DNA from 4 places in the Streptomyces sp. NPDC101165 genome. Region 2 is predicted to be linked to each of the others. Evidence: riboswitches for the same ligand, from Rfam matches in the RefSeq annotation. Region 2 holds a riboswitch; each other region holds the start of a gene.
What was found. A riboswitch is a leader RNA that binds a small molecule or an ion and turns the genes downstream of it on or off. The one in region 2 is predicted to bind cyclic di-AMP.

Region 1: it holds a riboswitch for cyclic di-AMP, as region 2 does, so the genes downstream of both, ACIRVH_RS43130 (M23 family metallopeptidase) here and ACIRVH_RS08265 (NlpC/P60 family protein) in region 2, are expected to answer to the same signal.
Region 3: it holds a riboswitch for cyclic di-AMP, as region 2 does, so the genes downstream of both, ACIRVH_RS35510 (transglycosylase SLT domain-containing protein) here and ACIRVH_RS08265 (NlpC/P60 family protein) in region 2, are expected to answer to the same signal.
Region 4: it holds a riboswitch for cyclic di-AMP, as region 2 does, so the genes downstream of both, ACIRVH_RS29755 (transglycosylase family protein) here and ACIRVH_RS08265 (NlpC/P60 family protein) in region 2, are expected to answer to the same signal.

Annotation. Positions count from the first base shown of each region.
Region 1 is NZ_JBIWPG010000032.1:67,041-71,244, forward strand. It holds gene ACIRVH_RS43115 (dihydrofolate reductase family protein) at 1-215, shown strand, start outside; tRNA gene ACIRVH_RS43120 (tRNA-Met) at 281-354, shown strand; gene ACIRVH_RS43125 (PP2C family protein-serine/threonine phosphatase) at 556-1,758, shown strand; cyclic di-AMP (ydaO/yuaA leader) riboswitch at 2,000-2,159, shown strand; gene ACIRVH_RS43130 (M23 family metallopeptidase) at 2,167-3,198, shown strand; gene ACIRVH_RS43135 (aldo/keto reductase) at 3,389-4,204, shown strand, end outside.
Region 2 is NZ_JBIWPG010000003.1:363,661-367,864, forward strand. It holds gene ACIRVH_RS08260 (NAD-dependent epimerase/dehydratase family protein) at 1-425, shown strand, start outside; gene ACIRVH_RS08265 (NlpC/P60 family protein) at 445-2,370, opposite strand; cyclic di-AMP (ydaO/yuaA leader) riboswitch at 2,381-2,552, opposite strand; gene ACIRVH_RS08270 (DUF1996 domain-containing protein) at 2,883-4,204, shown strand, end outside.
Region 3 is NZ_JBIWPG010000020.1:183,275-187,478, forward strand. It holds gene ACIRVH_RS35500 (FAD-dependent oxidoreductase) at 1-347, shown strand, start outside; gene ACIRVH_RS35505 (HAD family hydrolase) at 502-1,314, shown strand; gene ACIRVH_RS35510 (transglycosylase SLT domain-containing protein) at 1,350-1,838, opposite strand; cyclic di-AMP (ydaO/yuaA leader) riboswitch at 1,844-2,026, opposite strand; gene ACIRVH_RS35515 (polyprenyl synthetase family protein) at 2,558-3,568, shown strand; gene ACIRVH_RS35520 (outer membrane lipoprotein carrier protein LolA) at 3,816-4,204, shown strand, end outside.
Region 4 is NZ_JBIWPG010000015.1:60,788-64,991, reverse strand. It holds gene ACIRVH_RS29765 (cytochrome P450) at 1-343, shown strand, start outside; gene ACIRVH_RS29760 (transglycosylase family protein) at 540-1,577, shown strand; cyclic di-AMP (ydaO/yuaA leader) riboswitch at 1,761-1,929, shown strand; gene ACIRVH_RS29755 (transglycosylase family protein) at 1,934-2,614, shown strand; gene eno (phosphopyruvate hydratase) at 2,989-4,204, shown strand, end outside.

The DNA.
Region 1 (4,204 bases), on a different contig from region 2:
AACCCTGCACCCGCCGCGCCTCCCGCCCCGCCCCCTGCGCCGAGCTGATCCTGCGGGCGGGCGTACGGCGGGTGGTCACGGCCTGGCGGGAGCCGGACACCTTCGTGACGGCGGCGGACGGAACCGGGGTGCTGCAGAGCGCGGGCGTGGCCGCCGTGGTGCTGCCGGAGTACGAGGCCCTGGCGAAGGAGCCGAACGCCCACCTGCTGCCCTGAGCGACACCTCACGGATACCTGTGTGCATCGCGCCCTGCGAATGACGTATGCTTGAGACACAACGACGCGGGGTGGAGCAGCTCGGTAGCTCGCTGGGCTCATAACCCAGAGGTCGCAGGTTCAAATCCTGTCCCCGCTACTGAAGGCTCAGGGCCGGAATCCAGCAATGGATTCCGGCCCTGAGTGTTTTCCGGCATCCCGCGGCAGAACGCCGAGGCATCCTTCGACAGAACACCGAGTGGCATACGTCACAGTCGATCATCCGCTCGGTCCACAGCAGTCGCCCGCCCTCTCCTCTCCCGCCACGCTGGACGCAGGTCAAGGACACGGGAGACGAGCAGTGCGCCCTGGTGAGCTGGAGGAGAGCCCGTACGCCAGGGCCGGCGGCCGACTCCCGGGCGACCACGCCCCGGACCCCGGCCTCGGTGCGGAGCGCGCACCCCTGTCGCCGGACAGGTGCCGCGGCCGCCGCCCCACCCCGCGCGCCCTGGCCCGCGCCCTGCCCGCCCTGCTGATCGCCGCCGGGATCGGGTACGACCTGCTCACCCCGCGCGCCTTCACCGCCGTGCCCTTCTTCACGGCCGCCCCGCTGATCGCCGCGCCCCTGTCCTCGCTGCGCACCACGCTCCTCACCGGCCTGACCGCCCTGGTCGCCACCGTCGTCGTCCGCACCCAGTTCGATCCCGCCATGGATGTGCACACGATCACCGAGGTCGTCACCGTGGCCACGGTCGCCGTGCTGGCCGCCGCCATCAACCGCGTCCTGCGCCTCGGCGACCAGCGGCTCGCCTCGGCCCGGGAGATCGCCGAGGCCGCCCAGCGGGCCGTCCTGCCCGAACCGGACGACCGCATCGCCGGCTTCGACATCGCGGCCCGTTACGAGGCGGCGCAGGAGGACGCCTTCATCGGCGGTGACCTGTACGCGGTGCAGGACAGCCCGCACGGCGTGCGGCTGGTCGTCGGGGACGTACGTGGCAAGGGCATGGGCGCGGTCGCCGCCGTCGCCGTGGTGATCGGGGCGTTCCGGGAGGCCGCCGAGCAGGAGACCACGCTGGAGGCGGTGGCCGCACGGCTGGAGCGGGCGCTGGCCCGCGAGGGCACCCGGCGGGACGGGATCGACGCCTTCGAGGGCTTCACCACCGCCGTCCTCGCCGAACTCCCGCACAGCGGCAGCGGCGACGGTGTGGTCCGGATCGTCAACCGCGGTCACCCGCCACCACTGCTGCTGCACGACGACGGCACCCTGCGCACCCTGGCCGCACGCGAACCCGCGCTGCCGCTCGGCATGGCCGACCTCGGCCTGTGGCCCGACCGTGCGACCGAGTCCGGCTTCCCGAGCGGAGCCACCCTGCTGCTCTACACCGACGGCCTGTCCGAGGCCCGCGACGCCCACGGCCGCTTCTACGACCCCCTGCGCCGGCTCGCCGGACGCCGCTTCCCCGACCCCCGCTCCCTGCTCGGCCGCCTCGCCGCGGAAGTGCGCCGGCACTCCGGGGGCGGGATGGCGGACGACATGGCGCTGCTGGCCGTACGGCGGCCCTGACACCCCGCCAGTGTCACCCACGGTGATCGGACGGACGCCCTCCGCATAACATCTGAGACACCATCAAAACTGCCGAGACTCCTGGGCGGAGGTCAACTCGCCCGTTTTCAACCGGTCGTGACGGCTACGTCCGCCCCGAAATCCGTTAATGATCAAGTAGAACGGCTTGGAATCTGACGTCCGGGTCTATTAACGTTCGATAACGCAGCGCGGTCGTCCCAGCCGTCACAAGAGGCGGCTCCGTGCGCACGCGCCGAATCCCGCAAGGGAACCGGGGAACCACCACCTTGGGGTGAATCACGCGGATGCCGCCGTGGAAGCACGGCAGGTATACGCGCGTAGGAGACCTTCCTGCTCCGAACCCGTCAGCTAACCCGGTAGGCGGAGGAAGGAAAGGAGTGCGCCTTCGTGGCGTCCAACCGGCCTGCCCCAGAAGCCCCGTTCATGCCGAGCGAGACCGAGACCTTCGGTTACTTCGGCGCTCAGCACACCGACGAGGGCCCCTGGGAGGAGTGGAACCCCACCGAGGAGTCCATACGGCCGGTACGCGGTCGGCACCGCGTGGGCAAGCAGCGCGGCGGCGGACTCGCCCGCAGCTCCACGGTCCTCGGCGTCGGTGTCATCGCCGCCGTCGGCGCGGGCGGCATGGCCAGCGCCCACACCGGCAAGCCGCCGGTCTCCATCTCCATGCCCGACCTGGACTCCGTCAGCTCCCTGTTCGACGGCGGCTCCTCCTCCGACGCGTCCAAGGCCACCACGGCCTCGTTGACCAACGTCGGCACGACCGACGCCGACAGCGACCAGGGCGACGCGGGCGAGGCCCTGCGCAACCGCATCATGGCCCAGGCCGAGCAGCAGCGGAGCAAGGCCGACACCAAGGCCACCGCGGCCGCGGCGGCCGCCGCCGAGAAGCAGGCCGCCGACGCGGCCGCCAAGGCGCAGAAGCAGGCCGAAGCCAAGGCCGCCGAGGCCAAGAAGGAGGCGGAGGCCGCGGCCAAGAAGAAGGCCGAGGAGGAGCGCCTGGCCGCGCTGGCCAAGCAGTACAAGCTGCCGGTCGTCTCGTACACGATCACCGGCACCTTCGGTCAGCCCGGATCGATGTGGTCCTCCGGCTACCACACCGGCCTCGACTTCGCCGCGCCCACCGGCACCCTCATCAAGGCCATCCACAGCGGCACCATCACGCAGGCGGGCTGGGCCGGCTCCTACGGCTACCGCACCGTCCTCACCCTGGACGACGGCACCGAGCTGTGGTTCTGCCACCAGTCCTCGATCGGCGTCTCCGTCGGTCAGAAGGTCAGCACCGGCGACGTCATCGGCCGTATCGGCGCCACCGGCAATGTCACCGGCCCGCACCTCCACCTGGAGGTCCACCCGGGCGGCCAGGCCACCGGCATCGACCCGATGACGTGGCTGCGCGGCAAGGGCCTCACCCCCTGAGCGGCCCGCCGACCCGCTCCTGACCCACCCCTCATCCGGTCTCCCGGCAGCCCTGACGACAACCCCCCGACGTCAGGGCTGCCGGTCGTGCGTCCCCACACCTGCGCACCCACCCGTACCCACACCTGTTCACACCCCGTTCGCAGCAATCCCGGAATGGGTGGGACGGGAGGGATCGTTGAACTGAAGCATGACCGACTCTCATGCTTCCCTGCGCACACTCGGCTCCTCCGACCTCCAGGTCTTCCCCCTCGCCCTCGGCGGCAACGTCTTCGGCTGGACCGCCGACGAGGAGACCTCCTTCGCCGTCCTCGACGCCTACACGGCCGCCGGCGGCAACTTCGTCGACACCGCCGACGCCTACTCGGCGTGGATCGAGGGCAACAAGGGCGGGGAGTCCGAGACGATCATCGGCAAGTGGATCAAGGCGCGGGGCAACCGCTCCGACGTCGTGATCGCGACCAAGGTCGGCCAGCACCCCGAGTACCAGGGCCTGACCGCGGCCAACATCAAGGCGGCCGCCGACGCCTCCCTGCGCCGCCTCGGCACCGACCACATCGACCTCTACTACACCCACTTCGACAAGCCCGAGGTGCCGGTCGAGGAGATCATCGGCGCGCTCGACGAGCTGGTGAGGGCGGGCAAGGTCCGGCACATCGCCGCCTCGAACATCTCGCCGGAGCGCCTCCAGGCCTCCCTGGACTTCTCCGACCGCGAGGGCCTGGCCCGGTACGTCGCCCTCCAGCCCCACTACAACCTGGTCTCCCGCGACACCTACGAGGGCCCGCTGCAGGACCTCGCCGGCCGTGAGGGCCTCGCGGCGGTCCCGTACTTCGCCCTCGCCTCCGGTTTCCTCACCGGGAAGTACCGCCCCGGTGCGACGGTCGAGAGCGCCCGCGCCGGTTCGGCCGCCAAGCACCTGGAGTCCGAGCGCGGTCAGAAGGTCCTCACGGCCCTGGACGAGATCGCCGGCGCCCACGAGGCCCCCGTCGCCACGGTCGCCCTC
Region 2 (4,204 bases):
TCCTCCTCGACGAGCTGTTCAAGGGCTACTTCTGCTACGGCGCCCCCGACTTCAGCTTCACCACGGTCGACGTACGGGACGTGGCCGACGCGCACATCGCGGCCGCCGAGAACCCCGGGGCCAAGGGCCGCTACATCGTGGCGGCCGAGACGATGACGTCGTTCCACGAGATGGCACGCATCATCCGCACCCGCCACCCCTACGACCCGCGCCTGCCGCGCACCGCGCTCCCGCACTGGCCGGTGCGCATCCTGGGCCCTTCCTTCGGCCTCACCCAGGACTACATACGCAAGCACCTCGGCATCCGCTTCCGCGTCGACAACCGCCGGGGCATCGACGAACTGGGGCTCACCTACCGGCCGGTGGCGGAGACCCTGCTCGACCACTACGAGAGCTGGCGCGCGCGACGCCGCCGACCGGGCTGAGTCGAGCCCGCCCGCCGCGTCACGCCGGCCGGATCACCCGGTGGATCGCCGCCTCCCCGGCCCCGTAGATCGACTCCTCGCAGATGTACGACCCCGGGCCCGGCGCGTGGATCATCATGCCGTTGCCGGTGTGCAGGCCCACATGCCGGTCGTCGTCGAAGAAGAGGACGAGGTCACCAGGTTCGAGAGCGGCCAGCGTGACCGGCGCGCCCCCGAGCGCCTGCTGGTGTGCGGCCCGCGGCAGCGTGACCCCGGCCGCCTTCCACGCCGCCTGGGTGAGGCTGGAGCAGTCGTACGAGTCCGGCCCCGTCGCACCCCACACACACGGCTTCCCGATCTGCGCCCGAGCGAAGGCGATCGCCTTCTCGGCGCGCAGGGCGCGGGGTGACTGCGGGGTGGGGGTGACTGGTGCGTACGAGCCGGTGTCGGTCGTGGTGGGGGTGGCGGTGATGGGCGAGGTGAAGGAGCCGGTGTCGGTGGGGAGGGGGGCGACTGCGGCTGGGGGCGGGCTGTAGGTGGCGGCGGGTGCGGTGAAGGAGCCGGTGTCGGTCGGGTGGGGCGCCGCGAAGGCCCCGGTGTCGACGGTGAGCGGCGCGGCGAAGGATCCGGTGTCGGCGATGGCGGGTGCGGCGAAGGATCCGGTGCCGGTCGGAAGGGGTGCGGTGAAAGCCCCGGTGCCGGCCGGGAGGGGGGCAGCGAAGGATCCGGTGTCGGTCGGGAGGGGCGCGGCGAAGGATCCGGTGTCGGCGATGGCGGGTGCGGCGAAGGATCCGGTGTCGGTCGGAAGGGGTGCGGTGAAAGCCCCGGTGCCGGCCGGGAGGGGCCCGGCGTAAGCCCCGGTGTCGACCGGAAGCGGTGCAGCGAAGGACCCCGTGTCGGTCGGAAGAGGTACGGCGAAAGCCCCGGTGTCGGCCGGAAGAGGCGCTGCGAAGGACCCTGTGTCGGCCGGGAGGCCCGCAGGCAGCGGTGTGGCGAAGGAGCCCGTGTCGGTGAGCGGGGCCGTCGCGGCCGGACGGCTGAAGGGCTCGGTACCGGCCGGAAGTGCGGCCGCTCCGAGTGCGCCGGCCGTCTCCTGCGCCGGGAACACGCCGGGTGCCGCCCACTGCGGTGGGCGCCACTGGTCCTCGGCCGGCTGCGGCGCCTGACCCGACGCGGTGCCCAGGGCGTCCGGCGCGGCGGCCGCGGCCCGCAGGGCGAGGCCGCGGGACAACACGTCCCGGGCCGCGGCGAGTTTGCGCCGGTTCTTCGCTTTGGACACCGCCGGGGCGGGCCGCCGGGACCCGGTGGCGGGGGCGGGCAGTGCCCGGGGCTCCTGCTGCGGGGTTGCCGGGGCGGCGGGAAGAGGCCATGCGGCTGTCTGCGCCGAGGTGCGGCCCGCCGGTTCCAGCATGGCCCGGCTCGGCAGCTCGGCAGCGGCCCGGCCGGGGAGTTCCAGGGCGGTGCGGTCGGCCGCTACTTCCATGACCCGGCTGGTCAGTTCGGGAAGGGCGCGGCTCGTCAGTTCGGGGACGGGCCGAGCGGTCGGTTCGGCGGCGGCCCCACTCGGCAGCTCCGGCAGCGCACGGGCGCCCGTCCGCCCCGAAGGGCCGACGGGCAACTCCGGCAGACCCCGCCCCGGTGTCTCCCGGTCACCACCGGTGCGATCGCCGCCGGCTCGGTCCGAGGAGCGGGCCGGGGTGGCCCGCCGGTCGGGTATCCGGTCCGTCGGCAGGACCGCGGGTACGGACGGGCCGAGCTTGGCCCGCGCCCCTTCGAACCACTCCTTGGCCACCTCGTCGAGGGCCGGATCCGAGCGCCGGTCCGGCCGCTTGGCCAGCGGAACACCACGAGTCCGTGTCGCCCCCGCCATGGCCCGTGTCGCGTTGAAGTTCCCCGTATCGGCCTCGGCCCGGTCGTAGAGGGAGTTGATCCGCTGCCGGACCTCGTCGCGGCTGTCCGTCGCCATGAAGGGACGCACTCCTTCCGTGCTCCGCCTACCGAGTCAGCTGTCGGGTTCGGGCGGTCGGTTCCGGAAGGCGTGCCCTACGGCCGTCGCCTGCAGAGGCGTTGGCCGATTCACCCCGAAGTCGGTCGGGTCCCCGGCTCCGGCTGCACTCCACGGTGCACCGGATTCGGCGGAGGCCACGCGGCCCGGCGCGGTTCGCCGGGGGAGCCGTGCGGCCTGGTCGTCAACCTAGCCAATTTGTGTGGCCCGTGTGAAGGTTGAAGTGCGTAATGTCCGATACGGATATGTGATGTTCGTCTTGCCATTCGAGATGACTCACCCTCTGGGTGGCGCGGTGCCTATGAGATTCTGATGAATTCTCGGGACGCCTGAACACTCGGGCGCTCGGATCCGTATGGGGCGGGGGATTTCCATGCGAGCCGCTCGACAGACTCAGAGGTACTTCCGTGGGACGCAACACGCGCAGACGCCCGACCCGTGCACGACGCGCGACCTTCGCAGCGGTCGCCCTGATGCTGGGCGGAGGCGGGCTCGTCGCGGCGAATGTCTACGCCTCGGCCACCGAGGGCACATGGGGCGGGGGCAGCGGCACCGACGCGACCGGTCAGGTCCGCTCCGCGGGCATGGCCACGATCGACTGCCCGGACGTCGGCAGCAAGCTGACGACGGTGCCGGACGGCGCACGTGAGGCCGTCGACCGCGAACTCGCCCAGCTGGACCAGCAGATCGCGGCCGCCTACCAGCAACTCCAGGCGTCGGCCGACTCCGTCCGCCAGGACCCCACGGCCGCGGACGAGCCCATCATGAACCCGCTGAAGGAGAAGCGGTCGGCCACGATCGAGCGGATCGCCGTCGCCATCGACCAGGTGGGTGACCGGCCCGAAGGACTGGAATCCCTGGCCGCCTGCACCCTGCGCCCCGCCCAGGACGGCGCGGGCGGCGACACCGGCAACGCCGGCCAGGGCAGCGCCGCCCCGAGCGACGGAGCCCAACAGGGCACCGGCCAGGGCCAGAACGGTGCCGGCCAGGGCGGCAACGGCCCTGTCGCCTCCGACTACGCGGACATCACCTCCGTACAGCCGAACGTGCCGAACCCGCCCCAGCAGGACGACGCCTCGCGCGGCACGTTCACCTCCGAGTGCGGTGTCAACGCAAACGGCCTGTTCAACTCCGACAACGTGATCGTCGCGCCCGGCGTCTCCAACGGCGCCCACCACTTCCACGACTACATCGGCAACCAGTCCAACAACGCCTTCGCCAGCGACGAGGACCTGGCCAAAGCCGAGACCAGCTGCGTGGACCAGGGCGACAAGTCCACGTACTACTGGCCGGTGCTGCGGCTGCAGAACGGCAAGCAGGAACAGGACGCCGGCTCCCCGGGCGGCGGCACCGAGGGCAACGCGGGCCAGATCGTCACGGCCAAGCAGGTGACGCTGACCTTCGTGGGCAGCCCGCGCGGCAAGGTCACCGAGATGCCGCGCCTGCTGCGCATCATCACCGGTGACGCCAAGGCCTTCGTCAACGGCCCCACCAACGCCAACGCCTCGTGGAGCTGCACCGGTTTCGAGGACCGGCAGCTGAAGGACAAGTACCCGCTGTGCCCGTCCGGCAGCGACGTGGTGCGCACCTTCCGCTTCCAGAGCTGCTGGGACGGCCGCAACATCGACAGCGCCAACCACCGCACCCACGTGGCCTTCGCCGGCCCCGACGGCTCCTGCCCCGAGGGCTTCCGGGCGATCCCGCAGCTGGTCCAGCGCATCGTCTACGACGTCGCCGCCCCGAGCCTGAACGACGGCGGGCGGACGGTGCCGTTGTTCGCGGTGGACTCCTTCCC
Region 3 (4,204 bases), on a different contig from region 2:
AGGTCGAGCGGGTGGTGGGGTCCGAGGCCCCGGACGGCAGCCCGGTCCTCACCGTCAGCACCCACGGCAGGCACACCGAGCGGCTCTCGGCCGACCACGTCATCGCGGCCACCGGCTACCGCGTGAACATCGCCGCGATGGACTTCCTCGGCCATGAGCTGCGCACCCGGCTGGCGGTGAGCCGGGGCACGCCCAGGCTCGGACCCGGGTACGTCTCCTCCGTCCCCGGCCTGTACTTCACCGGCCTCCCGGCGGCGTCCTCGTACGGCCCGGTGATGCGCTTCGTCTGCGGCACGGAGTTCGCCTCGCCGCGGCTGGCCGGGCACCTGGCGGCGGCACACGGCTGAGCCGCGGAAGACGCCGTCCCGCTCACCGGTATGTCCGATCGCGTCAACTCCACCACCATCAGGGGCCCCGCAGACGCCACTTGGGGGCGGGGAGCACACAAGTCCGGGAACTTCAGGGTGAGTCGGCGGGGCGTGGGATCCGTATTCTCTGATCATGGCCGCACCCCCCGCATACTCACTGATCGCCACCGACCTGGACGGGACGCTGCTGCGCGGCGACGACACCGTCTCCGACCGGTCGCGCGCCGCGCTCGAGCGGGTGGCGCGGGCCGGCGCCCGGCACCTGGTGGTGACGGGCCGCCCGGCTCCCCGGGTACGGCCGCTCCTGGAGGGCCTCGGCAGTACGGGGCTCGCGGTGTGCGGGCAGGGCGCGCAGGTCTACGACGCCGGCGCCGACCGTCTGCTGTGGTCGGTCCGGCTGGACCGGGAACTGGCCGAGACCGCGCTCGGCAAGATCGAGGCCGAGGTGGGGCAGGTCTACGCGGCCGTCGACCAGGACGGCGTGGACGGGCTCACCCTGATCGAACCCGGGTATCTGATGCCGCACCCGACCCTGCCCGCCATGCAGGTCGGCCGCCGCGACGACCTGTGGTGCGAGCCCATCAGCAAGGTGCTGCTGCGCCACCACACGCTGTCCGACGACGAGTTGGCGGCGATCGCGCGCTCGGCGGTGGGCTCGCTGGCGACGGTCACGATGTCGGGGCCCGGGACCGTGGAGCTGCAGCCGTGCGGGGTCACCAAGGCGACGGGGCTGGCGCTGGCCGCCGAGTACCTGGGGATCGCCGCCGGCCGGGCCCTCGCGTTCGGCGACATGCCCAACGACATCCCCATGTTCGACTGGGCCGCACGCGGTGTCGCCATGGCCAACGCCCACCCCGAACTCAAGGCCGTGGCCGATGAGATCACCACGTCGAACGAGGACGACGGCATCGCCGTCGTCCTCGAAAGACTGTTCCCGACCGACTGACCGGGAGATCAGTAGTGGCCCGCCGTGGGCGCCGGTCAGTAGGCGCCGAAGACGTTGTCGATCGACCCGTAGCGCTTGGCCGCGTAGTTGCAGGCGGCCGTGATGTTCGCGACCGGGTCGTAGATGTCGAAGGACGTTCCGGCCACGTGGTACGCGTTGAACGTCGGATCGATGACCTGGAGCAGGCCCTTGGACGGGATGCCCTTGGCCGCGTTGGAGTCCCAGAGGTTGATGGCCGCCGGGTTGCCCGAGGACTCGCGGATGATGTTGCGGTAGATGCCGTTGTACGTCCCGGGGATGCCCTTCTCGCCCATGATCGCGAGCGACTCGCGGATCCAGCCGTCGAGGTTGTTCGGGTACCCGGCGAGCGTGGTGGACGGCGTGGTGGCCGTGGGGGTGGCCGCGGAGGCGCTGGTCGCACCGATGACGGGAAGGGCGAGCACGGCGGCGCCGGTGCCGATGACGGCGAGCTTGCGGACGAGGCGGTTGGTGCGGGAGCGGCGGGGCAGAGCGGCAGCAAGCATGGGGGCGTTCCTCTCCGTCGCCTGCGAGGTGAGCTGTCGGGTTCGGGCGGGGAGGTGCCCGGCCGTACCCCTGGGGGGAGGCACGACTTCACCCCTAGCCGTCCCGGCGCGACGTGCGTCGTCCGGTCAGGCGGCTTACCTGGGTCCCCCGCTCCTGCCGTACGAAATGAGTTCGTCGATGGGTGGTGTCAGACGCGGCAGGATTCGGCGTTCGTCCGACTGGCCCGGAAGCTATGCGACAGCACATGTCGGGAACAAGTACTGAATTCACCCAATGAGGCAGTTGACCTTGATCTATTCCGAATGGGGTACTTGATCCTTTGCGGTTGCCAACGCTCAACTGGCCGATGTGGCAAGGGGAGAACGGGGGTGGTGCCCATTGGCCGATTCATGGACCCGCGTGACCCAACTCACGAAATGGCAAAGGGTATCAAATCAGACATGGGGGATTCGGGAGATTTGCTGGGTGTGGTGCAAAAGGAGTACTCCGCCCGCCGTGCGGTTCGCGACAAATCGGGCGAGATCCTGTTAAGTCATTGTGTACCCACACTTATCAGATGATCAAAAACATACCGGCCGTGATCCGATACCGCCCGGGCTGGACCGGTGGGCGCTATCGGTGATCGAAACAGGACCGGATACGCTGACTTGAGTGATGGCAACGACCTATCGACAAACCGTGTAATCGCCAGCAGACACCAGCAGACAGGAGACCCCTCGTGACCGTCGTCGGGCCGTTCGGGCTGAGCGTGCGGGACCAGGCTCTGGAAGCCGATGTCCAGGCCGGATTGACGGCTGTCGAGGAAGGCTTGCTCGAAGCCACCAAGAGCGAGGTCCCGTTCATCACGGAGGCCGCGCAGCACCTCGTACGGGCCGGCGGGAAGCGGTTCAGGCCGCTGCTCGTGATGCTCGCGGCGCAGTTCGGCGACCCGTACGCGCCGGGCGTCGTGCCGTCGGCCGTCGTCGTGGAGCTGACCCACCTGGCCACGCTGTACCACGACGACGTCATGGACGAGGCGTCCGTGCGGCGCGGCGTGGACAGCGCCAACACCCGCTGGGGCAACTCGGTCGCGGTCCTCACCGGCGACTTCCTCTTCGCCCGCGCCTCCCAGATCCTTGCCGACCTCGGCCCCGAGGCGGTCCGGGTCCAGGCCCTCGCGTTCGAGCGGCTGGTCACCGGGCAGATCCTGGAGACCGCGGGCCCCTCGGACGGCCGCGACCCGGTCGACCACTACCTGGACGTGCTCGGCGGCAAGACGGGCTCCCTGGTGGCCGTGTCGTGCCGGTTCGGCGCGATGATGTCCGGCGCCGACGAGACGGTCGTCGACGTGCTCACCCAGTACGGCGAACGGCTCGGGGTCGCCTTCCAGCTCGCGGACGACGTCCTGGACATCGCCTCCGACTCGCACGAGTCCGGCAAGACCCCGGGCACCGACCTGCGCGAGGGCATCCCGACGCTGCCCGTGCTCCGGCTGCGCGAGCGGGCCGCCCGCCTCGGCCTGGCCGAGGACATCGCGCTGTGCGAGCTGCTGGACTCCGACCTCAGCGACGACGCCCGGCACGCCGAGGCGCTGACCGCGCTGCGCGTGCACCCCGCGCTGGAGCAGGCCCGCCGGGACACCGTCCGGTACGCGGAGGAGGCGCGGGCTGCGCTGGCCCCGCTGCCGGAGTGCGACGCCAAGGCGGCGCTGCTCGAGCTGTGCGACGCGGTGGTGCACCGGGCCGGCTAGTCGCCCGCACACCTGACTTGAGGGCGGTGTCTCCCGCACGACCCCTACGGGTCGGGGGAGGCGCCGCCCTCGTGTGTCATACCGCAGGCGTACACGGAGTTGGCTCCGTGGTCTGACGCTTCCTCACGGCCGATTTGGTCAGATGGAAACCACGGAAATCACCACTCCTCACCGATTCGGGTGAGAATGGCGGCTCAGGTGGACCAGTGTGGGGACAGCCGCCGCCGACGACGGAGGTAAGGCACAGATGGCACCGTACGAATCCGACGAGGCAACGGGCGCCGGTCAGGGCGAGGACCTGCCCACCGGACGCCGCAAGGCCGCCCGGTACGTGGTCCCGGTCGCGGTGGTGGGGGTGGCGGCGGCCACGATCGGGCTGGTCCCGGCGCTCGCCGATTCCGGTTCCCCCGATCTGCCGAAGATCACCGCGCAGCAGCTCATCGAGAAGATCGCCAAGTCGGACGTGCAGCAGCTGTCCGGCACGGTGAAGGTCAGCACCGACCTCGGCCTGCCGGACCTCGGCGGCCTGGAGAGCAGCCTGGCGTCCGGGGCGGCCCGGGGCGGCGACGGCTCCTCCGCCGACCCGACGTCCAAGCTCACCGAGCTGGTCTCCGGCACGCACACCCTGCGCGTGGC
Region 4 (4,204 bases), on a different contig from region 2:
GTTCGCCACCCGGCCGCTCACCATCGGCGGGCAGGACATCGCCGCCGGGGACCCGGTGCTCGTCGTCCTCGCCGCCGCCGACCGGGATCCGGAGCGGTTCGCCGACCCGGACGTCCTGGACCTGTCCCGCCGGGACAACCAGCACCTCGGCTACGGCCACGGCATCCACTACTGCCTCGGCGCCCCGCTCGCCCGGCTGGAGGGCCAGACCGCGCTCGCCACCCTCCTCACCCGCCTCCCCGATCTGCGGCTCGGGGCGGACCCGGCCGACCTGCGCTGGCGCGGCGGGCTCATCATGCGCGGCCTGCGCACCCTTCCCGTGGAGTTCACGCCCGCTCCCTGAGCACGGCTCGAACGGGCCGGACGCGGGCAGACGTTCGCGCAGCCGAACATGACAGACACTCTCCACTGTGATCTTCACGTGATCTGCGCGGCATTAACTTGTGACAAGTGATCGTCTGCCGATACGTTCACTCATCAGCGTGGCCCCCGAGTTCCATCGGCCACGCCGGCCCCGCTGTCCCACGAAAGGCTTCCGCATGCTCTCCGGGAACGGTCGTCACCGTCGCCCCCGTCAGGCTCCGGCCCTCCTCGTCGCGGCCGGCGTGACCGGCTCCGCCATCGCCATCCCGCTCCTCGGCGCGGCGAGCGCCAACGCGGCCGACGGCACCACGTGGGACAAGGTGGCCGAGTGCGAGAGCGGCGGCTCCTGGAGTGCCGACACCGGCAACGGTTACTACGGCGGCCTGCAGATATCCCCGGACGACTGGGACAAGTACGGCGGCACGAAGTACGCCTCCAGCGCCGACCAGGCCAGCCGCTCGCAGCAGATCGCCGTCGCCGAGAAGATCCTCGCCGACCAGGGCACCACCCCCTGGGCCACCTGCGCCCTGCTCGCCGGTATGAGCTCGAAGTCCGGCTCCGTGGACGTCGACACGGGCGTCTCGGGCTCCGACTCGGCACACTCCGGTGACTCCTCCAAGTCCTCGGACTCGTCCAACTCGGACGAAAATTCCGATTCCGACGAGAATTCCGACTCGTCCGACCTGCCGGATTCGTCCTCCTCGTCACCCTCGTCCGACTCCTCCGCGGACGCGAAGGGCAAGCCGTCCCCGAGCGCCGACGAGGGCGCCGACTCCAAGGGTTTCGGCAAGGGCACAGACGCTCCCAAGTCCGACAAATCCGCATCGCCCGACTCCGGGAACGCTCAGGGGGGCGGGTCCGTCACCACGGATCCCGCAACGGAGGACTCGGACAATTCGTGGCAGACCAGTGGTTCTTGGAGCCTGGTCGACACCGGCGCCCTCAGCAGTGGCGGACGTCACCGCGGTGCCAGTGCGGACGAAAGCGCGACAACCGGTCAGAACGACTCCCCGTCGGGTCGTCACTCCGGCCGCGACGCGGGTACCTACACCGTCCACGAGGGCGACACCCTCGTCTCCATCGCCGACTCCCTTGACCTCGACGGCGGATGGCACGCGCTCTACGCCGAGAACAAGAAGGCCATCGGTGCCGACCCGAACCACATCAGTGCCGGTCAGACCCTGAAAGTCGGTACCGAAAAGGGCGATAAGTAGCGGGAGTTGACGCCCCGCTTCGCTCATGAATGTCCGTTTTGGTGAAAGTGTGGGATGAGTCTCAGAAGCCCTGATCGTCTTTGAAATTCCGCCGATCGCCTGTCTACGGTCAAGGCCGCTCGTCACCACGAGCCCCGGCATCCGCAACGCCGAGTCCTGCCAGCGGCCGCCCGGGAACAGTCGTCGCGTCATGCGCCGTAGGCAGGAGCGGGGGACCCAAGGTAAGTGCCGGGACCGGCAGTTGATGTCGGTACCGGCTTGGGGTGAAGCCGCGTCCCGTAAGGGCCGCGGCCGGGCAACTCAACCGGCCCGAACCCGACAGCTCACCTCGCAGGCGTCGGTGAGGGGATCGATCCATGCTGTTCTCCGGCAAGGGCAAGCACCGCCGTCCGTTCAAGGCCACCCGTGTCATCGCGCTCGCCGGTGTCGCCGGCGCCGTCGTCGCCGCTCCGCTGATGGCGGCCGGCAGCGCCTCGGCCGCCACCGCCTCCGAGTGGGACGCGGTCGCCCAGTGCGAGTCCGGCGGCAACTGGTCGATCAACACCGGCAACGGCTACTACGGCGGCGTGCAGTTCTCCGCCTCCACCTGGGCCGCCTACGGCGGCACGGCCTACGCCGCCCGCGCCGACCTGGCCACCAAGCAGCAGCAGATCACCGTCGCCGAGAAGGTCCTCGCCGCCCAGGGCAAGGGTGCCTGGCCGGTCTGCGGCACGGGCCTGTCGAGCACCCCGTACAGCGGCACCGCGGCGGCCCCGTCGAGCAGCAGCTCGTCGAAGACCACCACCCGCGCCACCGAGCCGCAGGCCGCCTCCCGCTCCGCCGAGCGTCCGGCCGCGAGCCAGACCGTCACCACCCCGACCGGCAAGAAGGTCAAGAAGGGCGACGGCGAGTACAAGGTGGTCAAGGGTGACACCCTCAGCACGATCGCCGAGAAGCACAAGGTCAAGGGCGGCTGGAAGAAGCTGTTCGACCTGAACAAGGGCATCGTCGAGGACGCGAACCTCATCTACCCGGGCCAGCAGCTGCACCTGAAGTGACACCTGGCTCCCACCGGAACCACAGCGCTCTCACAAGGCCTGCCCCCACTCTGAAGGCCTCGTGAGAGTCTTCCCCCCGTCCCCACGGGCTCCCCGTCCCGGCGCGTGTTCCCCCGTACGCGCCGGGACGGGGTTGTTTGTGTCCCCACCTTGCTCCCCGCCCCGTTTCCCCTGTGTCGCCCCTCCTGTTTCCCCACTCTTCGGCCGGGCCTCATCCACAAGCCTCTTTGTTCCGAGCGTGAACAATAGGTACGGTCTCCCTGTCCCTCGCTGTCCACGGGACGGTCGGTCGGTGGCCGACGCCCCCGGGACGGTTAGGCTCTAGGCGCAAGGCTCACAAGCCCCGCACAACCAGCGTCACATCCACGAAGGAGATGCTCGTGCCGTCCATCGACGTCGTCGTAGCCCGGGAAATCCTGGACTCCCGAGGCAACCCCACGGTCGAGGTCGAGGTCGGCCTCGACGACGGCAGCACGGGTCGTGCCGCCGTCCCGTCCGGCGCCTCCACCGGTGCCTTCGAGGCCATCGAGCTGCGCGACGGTGACCCGAACCGCTACCAGGGCAAGGGTGTCGAGAAGGCCGTCCTCGCCGTCATCGAGCAGATCGGCCCGGAGCTGGTCGGCTACGACGCCACCGAGCAGCGCCTGATCGACCAGGCCATGTTCGACCTGGACGCCACCGACAACAAGGGCTCCCTCGGCGCCAACGCCATCCTCGGCGTCTCCCTCGCCGTCGCCCACGCCGCCTCCGAGGCCAGCGACCTCCCGCTCTTCCGCTACCTGGGCGGCCCGAACGCGCACCTGCTGCCGGTGCCGATGATGAACATCCTGAACGGCGGCTCGCACGCCGACTCCAACGTGGACATTCAGGAGTTCATGATCGCCCCGATCGGCGCGGAGTCCTTCTCCGAGGCCCTGCGCTGGGGCACCGAGGTCTACCACACCCTCAAGAAGGTCCTGAAGGGCAAGGGCCTGTCCACCGGTCTCGGCGACGAGGGCGGCTTCGCCCCGAACCTCGGCTCCAACCGCGAGGCCCTCGACCTCATCCTCGAGGCCGTCAAGCAGGCCGGCTACGTCCCCGGTGAGCAGATCGCGCTCGCGCTCGACGTCGCCGCGTCCGAGTTCTACAAGGACGGCAAGTACGAGTTCGAGGGCAAGTCCCGCTCGGCCGCCGAGATGACCGAGTACTACGAGGAGCTCGTGGCGGCCTACCCGCTCGTCTCCATCGAGGACCCGCTGTTCGAGGACGACTGGGCCGGCTGGAAGGTCATCACCGACAAGCTCGGCGACAAGGTCCAGCTGGTCGGCGACGACCTGTTCGTCACCAACCCGGAGCGCCTGGCCCGCGGCATCGAGGAGGGCACCGCCAACGCCCTGCTCGTGAAGGTGAACCAGATCGGTTCGCTGACCGAGACCCTGGACGCCGTCGAGCTGGCCCAGCGCAACGGCTTCAAGTGCATGATGTCCCACCGCTCCGGCGAGACCGAGGACGTCACCATCGCCGACCTGGCCGTCGCCACCAACTGCGGCCAGATCAAGACCGGCGCCCCGGCCCGCTCCGAGCGCGTCGCCAAGTACAACCAGCTGCTGC